DNA from 3 places in the Undibacterium sp. TJN25 genome. Region 3 is predicted to be linked to each of the others. Evidence: predicted binding sites of a transcription regulator. Region 3 holds the regulator's gene; each other region holds the start of a gene.
The links. The regulator sigma-54, encoded in region 3, starts transcription at its own class of promoters, with help from an activator protein. The targets are predictions, from matches to a motif close to TGGCANGNAANCTGCTTT.

Region 1 (5,821 bases), on a different contig from region 3:
CAGTTGCGTGAATGGCATACGGCCGGTTCGCGGATCAAGCTGGCAATTAACCTGTCGGCCCGCAATTTTGAAGAGCCCGACCTGTGCGAGCGTTTACGGGCAGCCTGCGACGAGTTCGGCATTGCTGCTCGCTATATAGAGATAGAGTGCACCGAGGGTATCTGGATGGAAAGTGCGGCCGTCCTGCAGACTCTGCATGATATACGTGCGCTGGGCATGGGACTGGCGCTGGATGATTTCGGAACCGGCTACAGCAATTTCTCGTATCTGCAAAAGGTGCCGGCTACCGTCGTCAAGCTGGACCAGTCGCTGATACGTGATGTGCACAAAAATCCGCGCGACCAGCGCATCGTGCGCTCGCTGATCGTACTGGCGAAGGACCTCGGTTACCGCGTGGTTGCCGAAGGCGTGGAAACCAGGGAGGCGCTGGACATGATCCGCATGTGGGGTTGCGACGAAGCGCAGGGCTACCTGTTTGCAAAGCCGCTGGCGCCGGACGCCTTTGCGAATCATGTACGTTTACCGCAAGCGCCGGCCCCCTGGTTCGCCGGATTACGGTCCTACGCCACCCGTCTGGAACGCGGTCCACACGGCGAAGCAAGCCAGTTGCTTTTTCAATAGCAGGCGATATCCACGGTTTTCAGGCATCGTAGCCTATTTAGGCAGCCTGGTTTCCAGTTCGGCGACCCGCGCTTCCAGCGCTTCCAGCTTGGCGCGGGTCTTGGCCAGCACCTGCGCCTGGATGTCGAACTCTTCGCGCGTGACCAGGTCCAGTTTGGCAAAGCCCTGGCTCATCATCGCCTTGACGTTCTTTTCTATATCCTTGGCAGGCGAGTTTTCCAGCACCTGGTTGATCTTGGCCTGCATGTCATTAAAAAAATTCTGTTTATCCATTTTGTTCTCCGCAGGTGCTGATAGGTAAAATTGCGCGTTCCTGGTGCGTATTTTTTTTGACACCGTTTTTACATGCGTCAAATTGGTGCGTTACACCAGGGGTGTTGCCTGTTCGTTCAAAAATTGGCGATTTTTTATCGCCTGATATTCTTTGTGCATTTATAGAATCATAACGCATGCCGGGCTAAATGACAGGCTGTCATAAAACGCGTTCACAATCTTTCCTCTGATAAAACCATATTTGCCAAATTAAATTTTGCAAACATGCGGCTTGGCACGACTTCTGCTAATACCATCGTGAAGTTAATCGATTCAAGCAATGTGATATCAACCAGAAGAGGGAAGCGTTATGAAGAAACTGATACTTGTAGCAGCCATTTCTGCAGCCTTCACCAGTAGTTTCGTATGGGCGGAAGATGCGAAACCGGAAGAAGCGAAGCCCGACAATGAAGTAAGTTTCAATATCGGCGTTGCCAGCGAATATCGCTATCGCGGTATCAGCCAGTCGCGTTTCGATCCTGCCTTGCAGGGCGGTGCCGACTATACGAACAACCCTACCGGCTTCTATGCCGGCACATGGTTGTCCACCATCAAGTGGACCAAGGATGCAGGCGGCAGCGGCGACGTGGAATGGGATATCTACGCCGGCAAGCGCGGCGAGATCGTCAAGGATGTCAGTTATGACATCGGCGTGCTGAGCTATATCTACCCTTCCAACGGCCTGGACAAGGTACCCGGTTTCAGGGATGCCAATACCACTGAAATCTACGGCCAGCTTGGCTATGGCCCTGCTTACATCAAATATTCGCATGCAGTGACAAACCTGTTCGGTTTTGTCGACAGCAAGAACAGCGGCTACATTGATATCGGCGCCAATATCGACATGGGTGAAGGCTACACGCTGGGTCTGCATGCCGGCCACCAAAAGGTTCGCAGCAATTCCATCGCTGACTACACGGACTACAAAGTCGGCGTTACCAAGGAATTTTTCGGCGTCAGCTTCAACTTGTCCGTCATCGGCACCAATGCCAATGAATCTGCGTATGTGGCGCCAGGCGGAAGATTTACCGGTAGAACCCAATTGGTATTGGTGGGAACCAAATCCTTTTAAGTCGCTTAGTTTTTTCAATTCGAGGCCAGCATGAAACTGATTACTGCAATTATCAAACCCTTCAAGCTTGATGAGGTACGCGAGGCCCTTTCCACCATCGGTGTGCAAGGAATTACGGTCACAGAGGTGAAGGGATTCGGGCGCCAGAAAGGGCACACCGAGCTATATCGCGGTGCGGAATACGTGGTCGACTTCCTTCCCAAGACCAAGATAGAAGCTGCGGTCGATGATGCGATTGTCGATCGCGCGATAGAAGCGATAGAAACTGCTGCCCGCACCGGCAAGATCGGCGACGGCAAGATTTTTGTCTATGACCTACAACAAGTCGTGCGTATCCGCACCGGTGAAACCGGCAACGACGCTTTATAACCGACACTCAGGGAGAACACATGAATAAGATGTTGAGTAACGTACTGGCCGCCTGCGCGCTGCTGGTATCCATAGGTCTGGCGCCATCGGTGATGGCGGCGGATGATGCCGCGGCAAGTGCGGCTTCTGCTCCTGCTGCATCGGCGCCCGCCGCTGCCAGCGCTGCTGAAGCGCCGGCTTCTGCACCGGTTGCGGCTGCGGCCTCCGCTCCTGCAGCGCCTGCAGTTGCAGCTGACCCGGCTGCTGCCTCCGCGGCGGCCGCGCCGGCACCAATCCCCAATAAGGGCGACACTGCCTGGATGATGGTGTCGACCATGCTGGTCATCCTGATGACCATCCCTGGCCTGGCTTTGTTCTACGGCGGGCTGGTACGTTCCAAAAACATGCTGTCCATCCTGATGCAGGTATTCATGATTTTTGCCGTGATCATCGTGTTGTGGTGCATCTACGGTTACTCGCTGGCCTTTACCGAAGGCGGCAAGTTCATCGGTTCTTTCGATAGGGCCTTCCTGAAAGGGATCTGGGATCCGGTCAAGGGTACGTTCGCTACTGCTGCCACGTTCAGCAAAGGCGTTGTCATTCCTGAGTTCGTCTTCGTGGCTTTCCAGGCAACCTTTGCAGCGATTACCTGCGGCCTGATCATCGGCGCCTTTGCAGAACGCGCCAAGTTCACGGCAGTGCTGCTGTTTGTCGTGCTGTGGTTCACTTTCAGCTACCTGCCTATCGCTCACATGGTCTGGTTCTGGCCTGGTCCTGATGGCATCAAGGATGCGGCAACACTGGCATCTGAATCTGCAAAAGGCGGTTTCCTGTGGCAAAAAGGCGCGCTGGACTTTGCCGGCGGCACGGTGGTGCATATCAACGCTGCGGTAGCTGGCTTGGTGGGCGCTTACCTGATCGGCAAACGTGTGGGCTACGGCAAGGAGTCGATGGCGCCTCATTCGCTGACTATGACCATGATCGGCGCTTCGCTGCTGTGGGTGGGCTGGTTCGGTTTCAATGCCGGTTCCGCACTGGAGGCTGGCGACGTCGCAGCATTGGCTTTCGTCAATACCCTGCTGGCAACTGCTGCGGCGACGGTATCGTGGGTTTTCGGTGAATGGATGTCCAAAGGCAAGCCTTCCATGCTGGGCGGCGCGTCCGGTGCGGTAGCCGGCCTAGTTGCCATCACTCCTGCCTGCGGTTTCGTCGGTCCTATGGGCGCGCTGATCATCGGCTTACTGGCAGGCGTTATCTGCCTGTGGGGTGTAAATGGCCTGAAACGCCTGCTGGGCGCGGACGATTCGCTGGACGTCTTCGGCGTGCACGGCGTGGGCGGTATCCTGGGTGCATTGCTGACTGGCGTGTTTGCTGCGCCTTCACTCGGCGGCCAAGGTATTTTCGACTATGTCGCCAACAAGATGTCGGCTGATCCTTACTCCATCATGGACCAGGTCACAACCCAGGCAATTGGTGTAGGCACAACGATAGTCTGGTCCGGCGTAGTGTCCTTCATCGCCTACAAGCTGGTTGACCTGGTGATCGGCCTGCGTGTACCGGAAGATGAAGAGCGTGAAGGCCTGGACATCACCAGCCACGGCGAAACTGCGTACCATTCATGATCGATACGCAAGCCGCAAGATTGATGTTGCAACGCTAGTATCCTCAGTGCATGTTTAGAGCGCATGCTACTGATTTAACGGGCACCTCCTCGGGAGGTGCCTTTTTTTTTGCCCGAACCTGGCAAGCCGGAACTAAAAAAGAATATCACGCGTGGGCATGTAGGGACATACACGTCGGACGGTGTGCACATCACATCTTTAGGCTGAACAGCCTCCCTGAAAGCGGATTTATGCCGTGCGCGGCTGCATTGATCATGGGAAAAGAAATTCTTCCGTGATGCGGACGTAAAAAAGGCCATCGTTTCCGATGGCCCTTTGTTCCTGAACTATGCGGCGATCTGCCGCGGGGTGCGACTATTATTTCACTGCCAACAGCCACAGCCTTGCCAAGTCGGCAGCACCGTCGGTGGACTGTATGGTCTTGAAGACTTCTTCCGCCTTGGCCCGGTTCCCGGATTTCAGGTAAGCCACACCCAGGCGCAGCTTGGCGTCGTCCGGGTTTTTCATGCCGCCCTTGGCGATACCTTCTTCCATCATAGGAATGCCTTTGTCGAACTGACCGTAGACCGTGTAGTTGTAGCCGATATTGACGAGGCCGGTACCGGTTTTTGCCGCCCGGGCCTGCTTCTCGCCGTCGCTGAGGGATTTCGCATCATCTGCAGCCTGCTTGGTCACCTGGTCGCGTAACTGCTTATGCCTTGCTGCGTCCTTGCCTGTACCCAGGACGTTGTCGGCATAGCCCTTGTCGACGACTTTCTTCGCTTCGCCGGGGATGCCTGCTTGCTGCAACAGCTGGATCATCTCGACAAAACGGCCGGCTTCGGTGATGTTGTCTGCCGTGAATTCCAGGCGGTATTCGTCCAGGCGCAGGCGGTCGGCAAAGCCGGGTTTGGTTTCTGTCTGGTACAGCAGATCTGCCCAGTAGTCTTTGGTTGGATAGTATTTAACCAGGCGTTCCAGCACCGTCCTGTAGCCGTCTTTGTCTTTCAGCTGCTGGTAGGCGCTGGCCTGCAGGCGCAGGGTTTCCTGGGAAGGTGCGCGGCCGGCGGCTTCATCAGCGGCGATTTCCTTGCCGATCTGCTTGGAGGCGCCGGCAAAATCGTTTTGCAGGTACAGGATGCGCGCCAGCAGGTTCTGGATTTGCGGGTTGGCCGGATCCAGCGCGATGTAGCGTTCTGCCCAGATTTTGGCATTAGGGTAGTCCTTGGCGTTGAAATACACGGATGCCATGCCGTCGGTGAACTTCAGCACGTCGGCCGGCGACAGGCGCTTGCTGTTGATCATGTTGTCGAAAGACTTGGCCATCAGCGCATTGTCGTTGGTGCTGGACGCGATGATCGCATTGGTCCTGTCTATCATGAACAGCTCGGGCGGCGTCTTGTTGGGCACGGCGTCCAGTGATTTGACCTTGGCAATCGCTTCATCGAATTTTTTCGCGTTGATCAATTCCTGTGCTTCATTGAGCGGCTTGCCTATCTCAACGCGGATGGTCTCAGGTTTCACCGCAGCGGCAGGTTCCTCTGCATAGGCCTGAGGAATGGCAAACGGAAGGGCGGAAGCGCCGAGCGCCAGCAGCAGCGCTGCAGCGGCAATGGAGGAATTTTTTTTCATGAAAACTTGCATAAATAAATGGAAGTAATGTGCCTGCCGCCCGGTCTCGCATTGCATCGTTTTTCAGCAGCCAACAGTCGCTGATGGATGGAGCGTGAACACCCGGGTTTGCAGGGTGGTTTCATATTCGCTGAATATGGCAGGGCACAGAATGTTGCTTAAAAAATACTGCGCCGGTTGATACTTCGGCATTATATATGACAGCGAACCGGCTGGCACCACACCGGAGCGGCCG
Region 2 (5,821 bases), 410 kb from region 3:
TGCTGCGCCTCTAGCCGGGGAGTCAGGTGCAGCTGCTGTATTGTATAAGCCAGCGGCGCGCTGTAACGGTAGATAGTCTCATGACGTATGGAGAGTCGCATGGAGTATCCGGCTTATGCCGCAAGGGGAACCAGAAAATCGCGGCTGATGCGGTTCCCCAGTTCGTTGATACGCTCCAGGAATTCCGTCAGCGTGTCGTGCAGGCCGGTGGAAAGAATTTCTTCGATGCGGCCGAATCCCAGTTCAGCATGCAGCTTGCCGGCCACGCGTTCGGTTTCGGAGGAAACGTCGTTGCGTACTTCTTTCAGGTTGTTGACCACTTCATCCATGCAGGCCAGCAGGGAGCGCGGCATGTCTCCTCGCAGCATCAGCAGCTCCGCCACCCGTTCCGGAGTGATCACGTCGCGGTAGACCTTGCGGTAAATTTCAAAGCCGGAGACAGAACGCAGCAACGCCGCCCAGTAGTAAAAGTCCCTCTGCGAAATCTCGTTGTTATGCCGCTTGCCGGTGGCGCCGTGGAATTTTACGTCCAGTATGCGCGCGGTATTGTCGGCCCGTTCCAGGAAAGTACCCAGGCGGATGAAATGCACCGCTTCGTCTTTCAGCATTGTGCCCAATGTGACGCCGCGAGACAGGTGCGAGCGGTACTTGACCCACTCAAAAAACTGGCTGGGATCGCGTTCCAGCAAGCCGCTGTCTATCCGTTTGGACATGTCCAGCCACGTCGCATTCTGGGTTTCCCATACCTCGGTCGTCAGCGTGCCGCGCACCGCGCGCGCATTCTCGCGCGCACCGGTCAGGCAGGCACAGATGGAAGAGGGATTGTCGGGGTCGCGCACCATGAAGTCGACAACGTCTTTCGCGCTCAGGATGCCGTATTTGCGGTCGAAGGCGGATTGCAACTCCGAAATGCCCAGCATCGCACGCCAGCCCTTTTCAGCGTCTTCGGCAGATTGCGGCAGCATCGATGTCTGTACGTTGACGTCCAGCATGCGGGCGGTATTTTCGGCGCGCTCTGTATAGCGGGCCATCCAGAATAAATGATCGGCGGTGCGGCTTAGCATGATATTAGTTCTCCAGTATCCAGGTGTCCTTGGTGCCGCCACCCTGCGACGAATTCACCACCAGCGAGCCTTCCTGCAGCGCGACACGTGTCAGGCCGCCAGGCACCATGGAGACGGTTTTTCCGGACAGCACAAACGGGCGCAGGTCGATGTGGCGCGGCGCGATGCCGCTGTCGACGTAGGTAGGGCAGGACGACAGCGCCAATGTGGGCTGGGCGATGTAGCCATCAGGTTTGGCCAACAGCCGCTGGCGGAAATCCTCGATCTGCGCCTTGGTCGATGCCGGACCTACGAGCATGCCGTAGCCGCCGGCGCCGTGCACTTCCTTGACGACCAGGTCCGGCAGGTTGGCCAGCGTGTAGGCCAGGTCTTCCTTCTTGCGGCACTGATAGGTAGGCACGTTGTTCAATATCGGCTCTTCGCTGAGATAGAACTTGATCATGTCCGGCACAAACGGATAGATCGACTTGTCGTCCGCTACCCCGGTGCCTATCGCATTGGCCAGCGTGACCCTGCCGGCGCGGTAGACCGATAGCAGGCCGGGCACACCCAGCGAGGAATCGGCACGGAAGGCCAGCGGGTCCATGAAGTCGTCGTCAATACGGCGATAGATCACGTCCACCCGTTTCGGGCCGCGCGTGGTGCGCATGTATACCGCATTGTCATTGACGAACAGATCCTGGCCTTCGACCAGTTCCACACCCATTTGCTGTGCCAGGAAGGCGTGCTCGAAATAGGCGGAGTTGTACATGCCCGGCGTCATGACGACAATGACGGGATCGGTCACCCCCATGGGGGCGACCGAGCGCAGGTTGTCCAGCAGCATGTCGGGATAGTGGTCCACCGGCGCGATCTTGTTGCGGGCAAACAGTTCCGGGAACAGCCGCATCATCATTTTGCGGTCTTCCAGCATGTACGACACGCCGGACGGCACGCGCAGGTTATCTTCCAGCACGTAGAATTCGCCGGCGCCGGCGCGGACGATATCTACACCGGCAATATGCGCATAGATGTCGGACGCGACAGAGATGCCCTGCATTTCCGGCCGGTACTGGGCGTTCTTGTAGATCTGCTCGGCGGGGATGATCTTGGCCTTGATGATGTTCTGGTCATGATAGATATCATGGATGAACATGTTCAGCGCCTGCACCCTTTGCACGAGTCCGGCACGCAGGGTAGACCATTCTTCGGCATGGATAATGCGCGGGATGATGTCAAAAGGGATCAGGCGTTCGGTGCCGGCGTCGTCGCCATAGACGGCGAAGGTAATGCCGACCCGGCGAAACATCAGGTCCGCTTCGGCGCGTTTCCTGGCGATGGTGTCTGCCGGTTGCCGCTTCAGCCAGGCGTCGAATTCTCGGTAGTGTTCCCGTATGGTGTCGTTGCTGCTTGCGGTATCACTACCATCGGCATGCATTTCATTAAAGAATTTTGCCATGATCCTGGTTAGTCCTGTTCAGCGTTAATTGTATTTTTGGCGTTATTAGGTGTTTACATCATTACGTCAGGATAACTATCAAGAAACGTGCCAGAGTGCGGCAGAAGGGGTAATGCGGGCGTTAATCTACGTTATTTCTCATCGGGCTCCCTAATGTAGTCCACCAGGTCCAGCGTGTGCAGATCGGTTGCGGGCGTCAGCAGGCTGACGCCGATCAGGGCCGCCATGCCGGCCGGCACGCCGAATACGCCGGCCGAAATGGCGGCGATATGGAACCACTGATTGCTTATATTACCGCCAAACAGCGGATGTGTATGCAGCATGTAGTACACGCACACCACAAAACCGGTGATGATGCCGGCGATCGCGCCATGCTGGTTCGCGCGTTTCCAGAACACGCCCATCACCAGTGCAGGAAACAGGGCCGAAGCCGCCAGTGAAAACGCGGCGCCGACCAGCGATAATATATCAGCCGGCTTGAGCGATGCGACGTAGGCGGCCACCAGCGCCACCACCAGTAGCAGCAGCTTGGAAATGGTGACGCGCTTTTGCGTGGACGCCTGCGGATCGACGATCTTGTAGTAGATGTCGTGCGACAGCGAGTTGGAAATCGTCAATAGCAGTCCATCGGCAGTGGACAGCGCCGCAGCCAGGCCGCCGGCGGCGATCAGGCCGGAGATAACATAGGGCAAGCCTGCAATTTCCGGCGTCGCCAGCACAACGATATCGCCGTCCAGCGCAATTTCCGCCAGTTGCACGATGCCGTCGTGATTGATGTCGGTGATATTGACCAGCGGGTTGATCTTGTCCACACTGCTCCAGTATGTGACCCACGAAGGCAGCTTGGAAAAATCGGTGCCCACCAGCGATGTATAGATATCGTATTTCACCAGAATCGCCAGCGCCGGTATCGTCACATACAGCAGCATGATGAAGAACAGCGACCAGAATACCGAATCGCGGCTTTCCCTTACCGATGGCGGCGTGTAGTAGCGGATCAGGATGTGCGGTAGCGCCGCCGTCCCCATCATCAGGCAAAAGACCAGCGCCATGAAGTTGTTGCGCTTGATGTCCGATTCTTCCTTGGTTTTTGCTGCGTAGGGCTGGAAATTTGACACGGGAGGCTCGGCCCGCGCCAGGTTGGCGCTCCTTGCCTCGTTCCAGCGTATTTCGGCTTCCTGTGGCGTCTTCGGATAGTTTGCCAGCTCTCTTCCCGCGGCCTTGATGTCGATCAGCGATGCGTTGCCCGATTTGAGGTCTTCCAGCTTGCGCTGCACTTCATAGCGGCCTTCCTCCCAGGAGCCGGGCAGGTGCTGTATCTTGTCCAGGTAGGCGTCGGCTCGCTGTTCAAAAATGGCCCGGACTTGCTGTTCCTTGGGGTCATTGGCAAAGATTTTCTCTTTCAGGTTCAGCGCCGGCAGCGTGGTGCCGTAAGCCAGTTGCGGTATCGGCAAATGCGTGTGCTTGGCTGACAGCCAGGTGACCGGGATCATGTAAGCGACGATGATGATGATGTACTGCGCCACCTGGGTCCACGTTACCGCGCGCATCCCGCCGAGGAAGGAGCACACCAGGATGCTCGCCAGGCCGAGGAAAATGCCGACCGAAAAATCCACGCCGGTAAAGCGTGACGTAATCAGGCCGACGCCGTAGATCTGCGCCACGACATAGGTGAAGGAGATGATCACGGTGGCGATGACGGCCAGTATGCGCACGGCATTGCTGCCGTGCTTGCCTGCATAGCGGGTGCCAAGAAAATCCGGGATGCTGTACTGGCCGAACTTGCGCAGGTAAGGCGCAATCAGCAGCGCCACCAGGCAGAAGCCGCCGGTCCAGCCGATGATATAAGCAAGGCCGTCAAATCCTGTCAGGTAGATGCCGCCCGCCAGGCTGAGGAAGCTGGCGGCGGACATCCAGTCGGCAGCAGTGGCCATGCCGTTGAACACGGCAGGTACGCGCCGTCCCGCTACGTAATATTCTGAAATATCCGAGGTGCGGCTCATCACGCCTATGCCGGCGTAGATGACGATGGTGGCGAACATGAACAGGTAGCCTATCCAGACCCGCGGCACGCCTTCTTTTTCCAGCACGGCCAGGCTGATCAGGAAAACAAAGAACAGGATGGTGTACCAGAAGTAATAGATCGTCAGCCTTCTGGTGAAACTTTTCAGCGCCATCAGGAATGGCTCCTTCCTGCTTTTTCCACACGCCGCATCGCCAGCGAGTAGGCCGCCAGTATCAATACGTAAAACAGGCTCAGGCCTTGTGCCGCCATGTAGAACGACAGCGACCAGCCGAAGAAGTAGATGCCGGATAATTCACGCGCAAAAAACAGCGTGCCGAAGGTCAGCACAAACCAGCAGGCCAACAGCCATGCGCTCAGTTTCCGGGTTTGCGGCCAGTGCCGGAAACTGGCGGTAGTGCTGGCGGTAGCGGACGTGGGTGCTTGTTGATCGGTGTCGCTCATCAGCCGAAGTCTCCTGGGTAGGCGGAATAGGGATTCATGCGGAAAGAGATACGGAACAGGCAACCGGGGAATTTGGGATCCTGGTTGCGGGAATTGTTCGCTATTTCTATGTTCGCATCATGCTGCTGTGCGATTTCGCGCACAATGGCCAGGCCCAGTCCGCTGCCTGCCACATTGCTGCCGAGGATGCGGTAGAAACGCTCGAAGACCCGGCTGCGTTCGGACGGCGGTATGCCGGGGCCGTTATCTTCCACTTCCAGCACGACCAGCTGCTCATCGTCCATTACGCGTATCCGGACGGTGACGCTCTGGCCTTTGGGCGTGTAATGCAGCGCATTGTCGATCAGGTTGTTCAGTAGTTCGCGCAACATCAGCGAATTACCGGCGATCATGACGGGGTAGCCGGGCTGCTCGAAACCCAGGTCTATGTTGTAGGTAAAAGAAGTCGGTATCCAGTCCTGCACGGCGCTGCGCGCCAGTTCCGCCAATTCCACTGGCACCAGCGGCTTGGTCGCGGGTGTCTGGTTTTCCGCACGGGCCAGCGTTAGCAGCTGATTAACAAGGCGGGTTGCGGCTTCCGAGCTTTTGGATAGCTGCAGCAGCGAGCGGTGGATTTCCGCCTGGTCGGTTTCTCGCAGCGCCAGCTCGGATTGCATGCGCATGCCGGCTAGCGGCGTCTTCATCTGGTGGGCGGCGTCGGCGATGAAACGCTTCTGTATTTCTATGGTCTGCGCCAGGCGGCCCAGCATATCGTTCAGCGAGCGCACCAGCGGAGAAATCTCTTCCGGGACCTGGCGGGAGTCGATGGGGCTGAGGTCATCGGGCCGGCGCGCGCGTATGCGGTATTGCAAT
Region 3 (5,821 bases):
AGTGAGATGAAAAGCCTATTTTAGCGCGTATGCGCGATTTATCCGGGCAGCCCGCGATTCTTTGGTAAAAGAAATATTTTTCGGGGTTTCCGGTTCGCTTGCGGCCGGGTCACAAGTGCGGCGAACCCAATAAAAAAGGATGCCGGTTGGCATCCTTCGTTATTCCAGTACCAGGCGCCGGTCAGGCGGAAGCGGAGGCAGGATCAGGGATATGCTTGATCGCGTCGTTTTTGTGGCCTTGGATTTTGTCTTTGTGTTTGATGACTTGCCTGTCGAGTTTGTCGATCAGCGTGTCTATCGCTGCATACAGGTCTTGTGCGAGGCTTTCGACGTGGATGTCTTTGCCGCTGATGTGAAGATTGATATCGGCTTTATGGCGTTTTTCTTTTTCCCGGAGCTTGTCAACGGTCAGGATGACTGCAATATCAATGACTTGATCGAAGTGCCGCCTTATCCTCTCTAGCTTGTTTTGCACATGTTCACGGATTGCTGGAGTAACTTCGAGGTGATGTCCACTGATTGTGAGATTCATACGGCGCTCCTATGGTAGATGTTACTTGCTATATAGCATGGTGCTAGCCCTGAAGATCGAGCTAAATTATATATAGCAATGCAAGACGCAATTACAAGGACTTGTTACAGAAATCTGAAAAATCAGCATGCATTACTGCAATAAATGCCGCTGGGAATTCCAGGATTTTTATAAGGATTTGCGCAGGCTTACTGGAGGGATTTTCAAGGCTTCCCGGTATTTTGCGACGGTGCGTCGCGCGATGACCATGCCTTGTTCACCCAGCATGTCTGCGATCTTGCTGTCAGAGAGTGGGTTCTTCTGGTCTTCTGCTCCTATCAATTGCTTGATGAGTGCCCGTATTGCGGTGGATGACGCTTCACCCCCGGTTTCCGTCGCAACGTGGCTACCGAAAAAGTACTTCAACTCAAACATTCCATGCGGGGTCAGCATGTATTTTTGGGTTGTGACACGGGAAATAGTACTCTCGTGTAAACCCAGTGTATCAGCAATTTCGCGCAAAACAAGTGGTCTCATCGCAACAGCACCATGCGTGAAAAAATTGCGTTGCCTTTCAACTATCGCCTGCGCAACGCGCAGTATCGTATCGAAGCGCTGCCGCATATTCTTGATCAGCCAGCGGGCTTCCTGCAGCTGGGAGCTCAGTGTGCCATCGCCGCGGTTCTGTTTCATGATGTTCGCGTACATGCTGTTGACGCGCAGGCGCGGCATCACATCCTGGTTCAGCAACACCTGCCAGCCGTTTTTTGATTTCCTGACAATAACATCCGGCACCACGTAGTCCGATGCATCGGCAGTAAATTCGGCGCCGGGATGTGGCTTGCATTGCTTGATGACAACCTGAGATTCACGCAAGTCCTCATCGTCGCAAGTAAGCACTTTTTTCAGCTTGTTGAAATCGCGCTGTGCAAAAAGGGTTAAATGTTTTTCAACAATTTCCAGTGCCAGCCGGCGTGTGACGAAAGGGATTTTCGGCAGCCGCCTGATTTGCAGCGCCAGGCATTCGGAAAGGCTGCGCGCGCCTACGCCGGCCGGCTCGAAACTCTGCAGCATGTTCAGCGCAAAATTCAGCTCCTCCGGCTCCACGCACAGTTCCAGGGGCAACGCGCCATGGATATCGTCCAGCGATTCCGTCAGGTAGCCGTTGCCGTCCAGCGCATCGATGATCAGCTCTATCAGTGCACGGTCGCGTATTTCCTTGACGGTGACGCGCATCTGTTCCAGCAGGTGCTCCCTGAGCGAGGTCTGCGCACATTCCAGCTGTGGGCGCCCTTCATCCTCTTCCGGACCTTTGGAGCCTTGCGGCATGTCGTCAAAACTCCAGTCCTCTTCATTGGCGCTGGTCGTATCCGTCGCATTTGGGCTTTCACCGCTTTCGCCACTGTCGACTGGCGCAACCGGCTCGTCGCCGCCATTGTTGACAGGGCTGCTGTCGTTGTCCGAACCGCTGCTGGTGGCGCTGATGGCGCCGTCCGCCAATAACCTGACGGCATTGTCCAAAGGATCGTCCACCCGCTCCAGCAAAGGATTATCGGTCAGCAGGTTTTCCAGCTCCTGATGCAATTCCAGCGTTGATAGCTGCAGCAAACGTATCGATTGCTGCAGTTGCGGCGTTAATGCCAGATGCTGCGAGGTGCGGAGTTGTAGGCTTTGTTTCATAGGGGGCGGTATCCGTTACATCCGGAAGTGCTCTCCCAGGTAAACCTTGCGTACGGATTCATTGGCGACGATCTCATCCGGCCTGCCGCTGGCCAGCACCGCGCCCTGGTTGATAATGTAGGCGTGGTCGCAGATACCCAGGGTTTCGCGCACATTGTGGTCGGTGATCAGCACGCCGATGCCGCGTTCCTTGAGGAAGCGGACAATGCGCTGGATCTCGATCACGGCAATCGGATCCACGCCGGCGAATGGTTCGTCCAGCAGCACGAAGCGCGGGCTGGTTGCCAGCGCCCTGGCGATTTCCACACGGCGGCGCTCGCCGCCGGACAGGGACAGCGCCTGGTTTTCGCGGATTTTTTCTATCTGCAGTTCGGCCAGCAAGGTATCCAGCCTTTCCTCGATTTTGGCCTTTTCCAACAGCTTGCCGTTCTCATCTCTTTGCAATTCCAGCACGGCGCGGATATTGTCTTCCACCGACAGCTTGCGAAATACCGACGCCTCCTGCGGCAGGTAGGACAGGCCCAGCGATGCGCGCTTGTGGATGGGCAGGTGAGAAATGTCGGTGCCGTTGACGTCTATCTTGCCCGCGTCGGACGGCACCAGGCCTACGATCATGTAAAAGGACGTGGTCTTGCCGGCGCCGTTCGGGCCCAGCAAGCCGACCACTTCACCGCTCTTGACCTCCAGCGAAACGTCGCGCACGACTTGCCGCGCGCCGTATTTCTTTTGCAGGCCGCTGATAATAAGGGTGCTCGTCATATTATTTTTTCTGTGTGTTCTGCGTGGTCGGTGAATCCGGCTTGGGTTCTTCCAGCTTGGGCTGTATGGTGATCTTGATCCTGCCACCGCCAGACACGCTGGTGCCCGACGCATTGTTGGCGCCGACAAAGTTCTCGGTCTTGCTGTCATACGACATGAACTCGCCTTCCTGCTCCTGCGTGACTTTTTTGCCTTCCAGGTATTTCACGTGCGCCTTATTGAAGAATTTGACGACCTCGGTTTTTTCGTCGTATTCCATGCGGTCGGCAACGCCCTCCACCCACAGGTTGGGGCCGCCATCCCGCTTCTGTCTGAAAAACGCCTGGCCGCCGGGACCCCTGGTCATGACGATGAACTGGAATCCCTCAGCACCTTCGGTCGCGACGGCCTTGTCGGTCTTGATCAGCAGCGTGCCGCGCGTGATCTCCACGTTGCCGGTCATGGTCTTGATCTTGGTCTTGTCGTCGAGGACAGAGGATTCGGCTTCTAGGTCGATCTTTTTGTAGCGGTCTGCCTGTTCGGCCAGCACGGCGGCGGGGAGCAGAATACAGGCCGCCAGAAAGAGTGACTTCGGCAGCCGCGCAGAACTAAAATGGGTATTATTTTTCATATATAAAACCTGGCTATCGGGTAGGTTGTTGACGCGGCGCCGAGCCCGAGCGCGCATCGAATGTGGCTTTCACCTTGCTCAGCAGGCGCACTTCCTGCGTAGTGCTGTTGGCTTCCATGCCAACGGCATGCATGACGGCGCGGGCGCTGGTGATAGTCACGGGGTTATCGGTTTTCATGATGTTGAGGTCGGTCAGCAGCAACAGATACTCGGACTCCAGCGTCATCCATTTGGATGCAGGGCCGTCCGGACGGCTGACATTGACGTTGCCGTACAAATGGACTTCGTCGCTATCCTTCGCCGGGTGCACAGGCGTATTTTTCTGCTCAATCAGCGCGCGGTCGGCAACCACGGTCACCGGTGTCTTGTTGTCGTCAAAACTGTTGATGCGCGGCTGCTCCACTTCATAGTCGTCATCGCGCGGATTGTGCGTCATGCGCTTGCCGGTGATGTGGTAATTGGTCTTGCCGTCATTGGACAGCTTCACGTAATTGAAATTTTCCACGTAGTAGTCAGGTGCCGTGCGGGGAGCGGAACGGGAGTTGCCTTCGTCATTATTCCGGCGCATGACTTCCAGCACCCAGAAGCTGCCTAGTGCAACAACGGCCAGCAGCGCTACCATCAGCCACAGGCGGAAGCGGTCGGCGGTAAGTATGTATCTCATATCATTTCACCCATTTACTGCAGGAAAGGCGCAAGCGCCTGTTCGTATTTGCCCTGCGCTTTCAGGATGAAGTCACATACCTCGCGTGCTGCACCGCGGCCGCCTGCTGCCTGCGTTACATAATGGACGCGCGCCCTGACTTCCGGATGCGCATTCGGCACGCTGGCGGCAAAGCCGACGCGCGTCAGCACCGGCAGGTCGATGACGTCGTCGCCGATGAAGCCGCAGGCATCGGCGTTGATATTGAGTTCTGCCAGCAGTTCCAGGAACGCGGATTTTTTGTCGTGTATGCCCTGCCGCAGATGGGCGATGCCCAGGTCCGCTGCGCGTCTGGCGACAATGGCCGAGCTGCGGGCGCTGATGATTGCCGTCGCGATGCCGGCCTGCTGCAGCAGCTTGATGCCCTGGCCGTCCAGCACATTGAAGGTCTTCATCATTTCTCCCTCGGGCCCAAAGTGCAGGCTGCCGTCGGTCAGGATGCCATCCACGTCAAAAATCATCAGTTTCAATTGTGCAGCCTTGCCGGAATCCATGCTGCTCATCAGATCACCTTGGCGCGGGTCAGGTCGTGGATATGCAGCGCGCCGACCAGCTTGCCGCTTTCGTCTGCGACCAGCAACTGGTTGATGCGATAGGTTTCCATCATTTCGACAGCTTCCACCGCCAGCTGTTCGGCGCGTATCGTGCGCGGCGCCTTGTGCATGACGTCGGCAATGACGACTTGCGAGAAATCCTGAACTTTTTCCATCAGGCGGCGCAGGTCGCCATCGGTAAACACGCCGATCACGCGCTGTTCTGCGTCCACGATGGCTGTCATCGCCAGGCCTTTTTTGGTGATTTCCAGCAAGGCCGTGGTCAGCCTGGTGTCAGCAGTCACCTGCGGCACCGCGTCGCCGGTGCGCATGATGTCGCGTACGTGTGTCAGCAGCCTGCGGCCCAGCGCACCGCCAGGGTGGGAGCGCGCGAAATCTTCCTCGCGGAAGCCGTGCGCATCCAGGAGCACGGTCGCCAGCGCATCTCCCAACGCCAGCGTCGCTGTCGTGCTGGCGGTCGGCGCCAGATTCAGCGGGCAGGCTTCTTTCTCTACCCTGACATCAAGATGGACATCAGCCCACTCCGCCAGGCTGGAGGACGGGTTGCCGGTCATCGCAATCAGCCTGGTGCCCAGCCGTTTGATGATGGGCACAATGGCGGCCAGCTCTGACGATTCGCCGGAATAGGAAATCGCAATGAAGACGTCCTGCGGCGTCACCATGCCCAGGTCGCCGTGCGCCGCTTCACCAGGGTGGACAAACAGGGCAGGGGTGCCGGTCGATGCAAAGGTGGCGGCCATCTTGCGTGCGATATGGCCGGATTTGCCCATGCCCGATACGACCACGCGGCCGCGGCAGTTCATCAGCAGCGAAATCGCTTCAGTGAAATCGGTGTGGCCCTCGCTGGCCAGCCGCTGTTTCAGGAGCTGGATGGCGTCCGCTTCAATCTGCAAAGTCTCGCAGGCGAGCGCCAGGGCGCGTTCGGCATCAAATGTGACCAGGCTGGATGGGGTCGGTAGTGCATTAAATGGGGAGTGAAGTGAGCTCATGCCGAAAGTATAAAC

Region 1: a site for sigma-54 is predicted at 1,167-1,184, ahead of ACO0LO_RS08710 (TorF family putative porin). Genes of this name have one in related genera too.
Region 2: a site for sigma-54 is predicted at 2,578-2,595, ahead of ACO0LO_RS11210 (circularly permuted type 2 ATP-grasp protein). Genes of this name have one in related genera too.

The regions. Positions count from the first base shown of each region.
Region 1 covers NZ_JBMPPM010000003.1:377,474-383,294, forward strand. The annotation lists gene ACO0LO_RS08700 (sensor domain-containing phosphodiesterase) at 1-621, shown strand, start outside; gene ACO0LO_RS08705 (accessory factor UbiK family protein) at 655-894, opposite strand; gene ACO0LO_RS08710 (TorF family putative porin) at 1,244-2,005, shown strand; gene ACO0LO_RS08715 (P-II family nitrogen regulator) at 2,036-2,374, shown strand; gene ACO0LO_RS08720 (ammonium transporter) at 2,395-3,975, shown strand; gene ACO0LO_RS08725 (tetratricopeptide repeat protein) at 4,333-5,586, opposite strand.
Region 2 covers NZ_JBMPPM010000004.1:229,703-235,523, reverse strand. The annotation lists gene ACO0LO_RS11220 (transglutaminase family protein) at 1-101, opposite strand, end outside; gene ACO0LO_RS11215 (alpha-E domain-containing protein) at 114-1,064, opposite strand; gene ACO0LO_RS11210 (circularly permuted type 2 ATP-grasp protein) at 1,069-2,502, opposite strand; gene ACO0LO_RS11205 (sodium:solute symporter family protein) at 2,634-4,679, opposite strand; gene ACO0LO_RS11200 (DUF4212 domain-containing protein) at 4,679-4,969, opposite strand; gene ACO0LO_RS11195 (sensor histidine kinase N-terminal domain-containing protein) at 4,969-5,821, opposite strand, start outside.
Region 3 covers NZ_JBMPPM010000004.1:643,782-649,602, reverse strand. The annotation lists gene hpf (ribosome hibernation-promoting factor, HPF/YfiA family) at 182-532, opposite strand; gene ACO0LO_RS13020 (RNA polymerase factor sigma-54) at 701-2,191, opposite strand; gene lptB (LPS export ABC transporter ATP-binding protein) at 2,207-2,950, opposite strand; gene lptA (lipopolysaccharide transport periplasmic protein LptA) at 2,952-3,560, opposite strand; gene lptC (LPS export ABC transporter periplasmic protein LptC) at 3,574-4,224, opposite strand; gene ACO0LO_RS13000 (KdsC family phosphatase) at 4,239-4,766, opposite strand; gene ACO0LO_RS12995 (KpsF/GutQ family sugar-phosphate isomerase) at 4,766-5,806, opposite strand.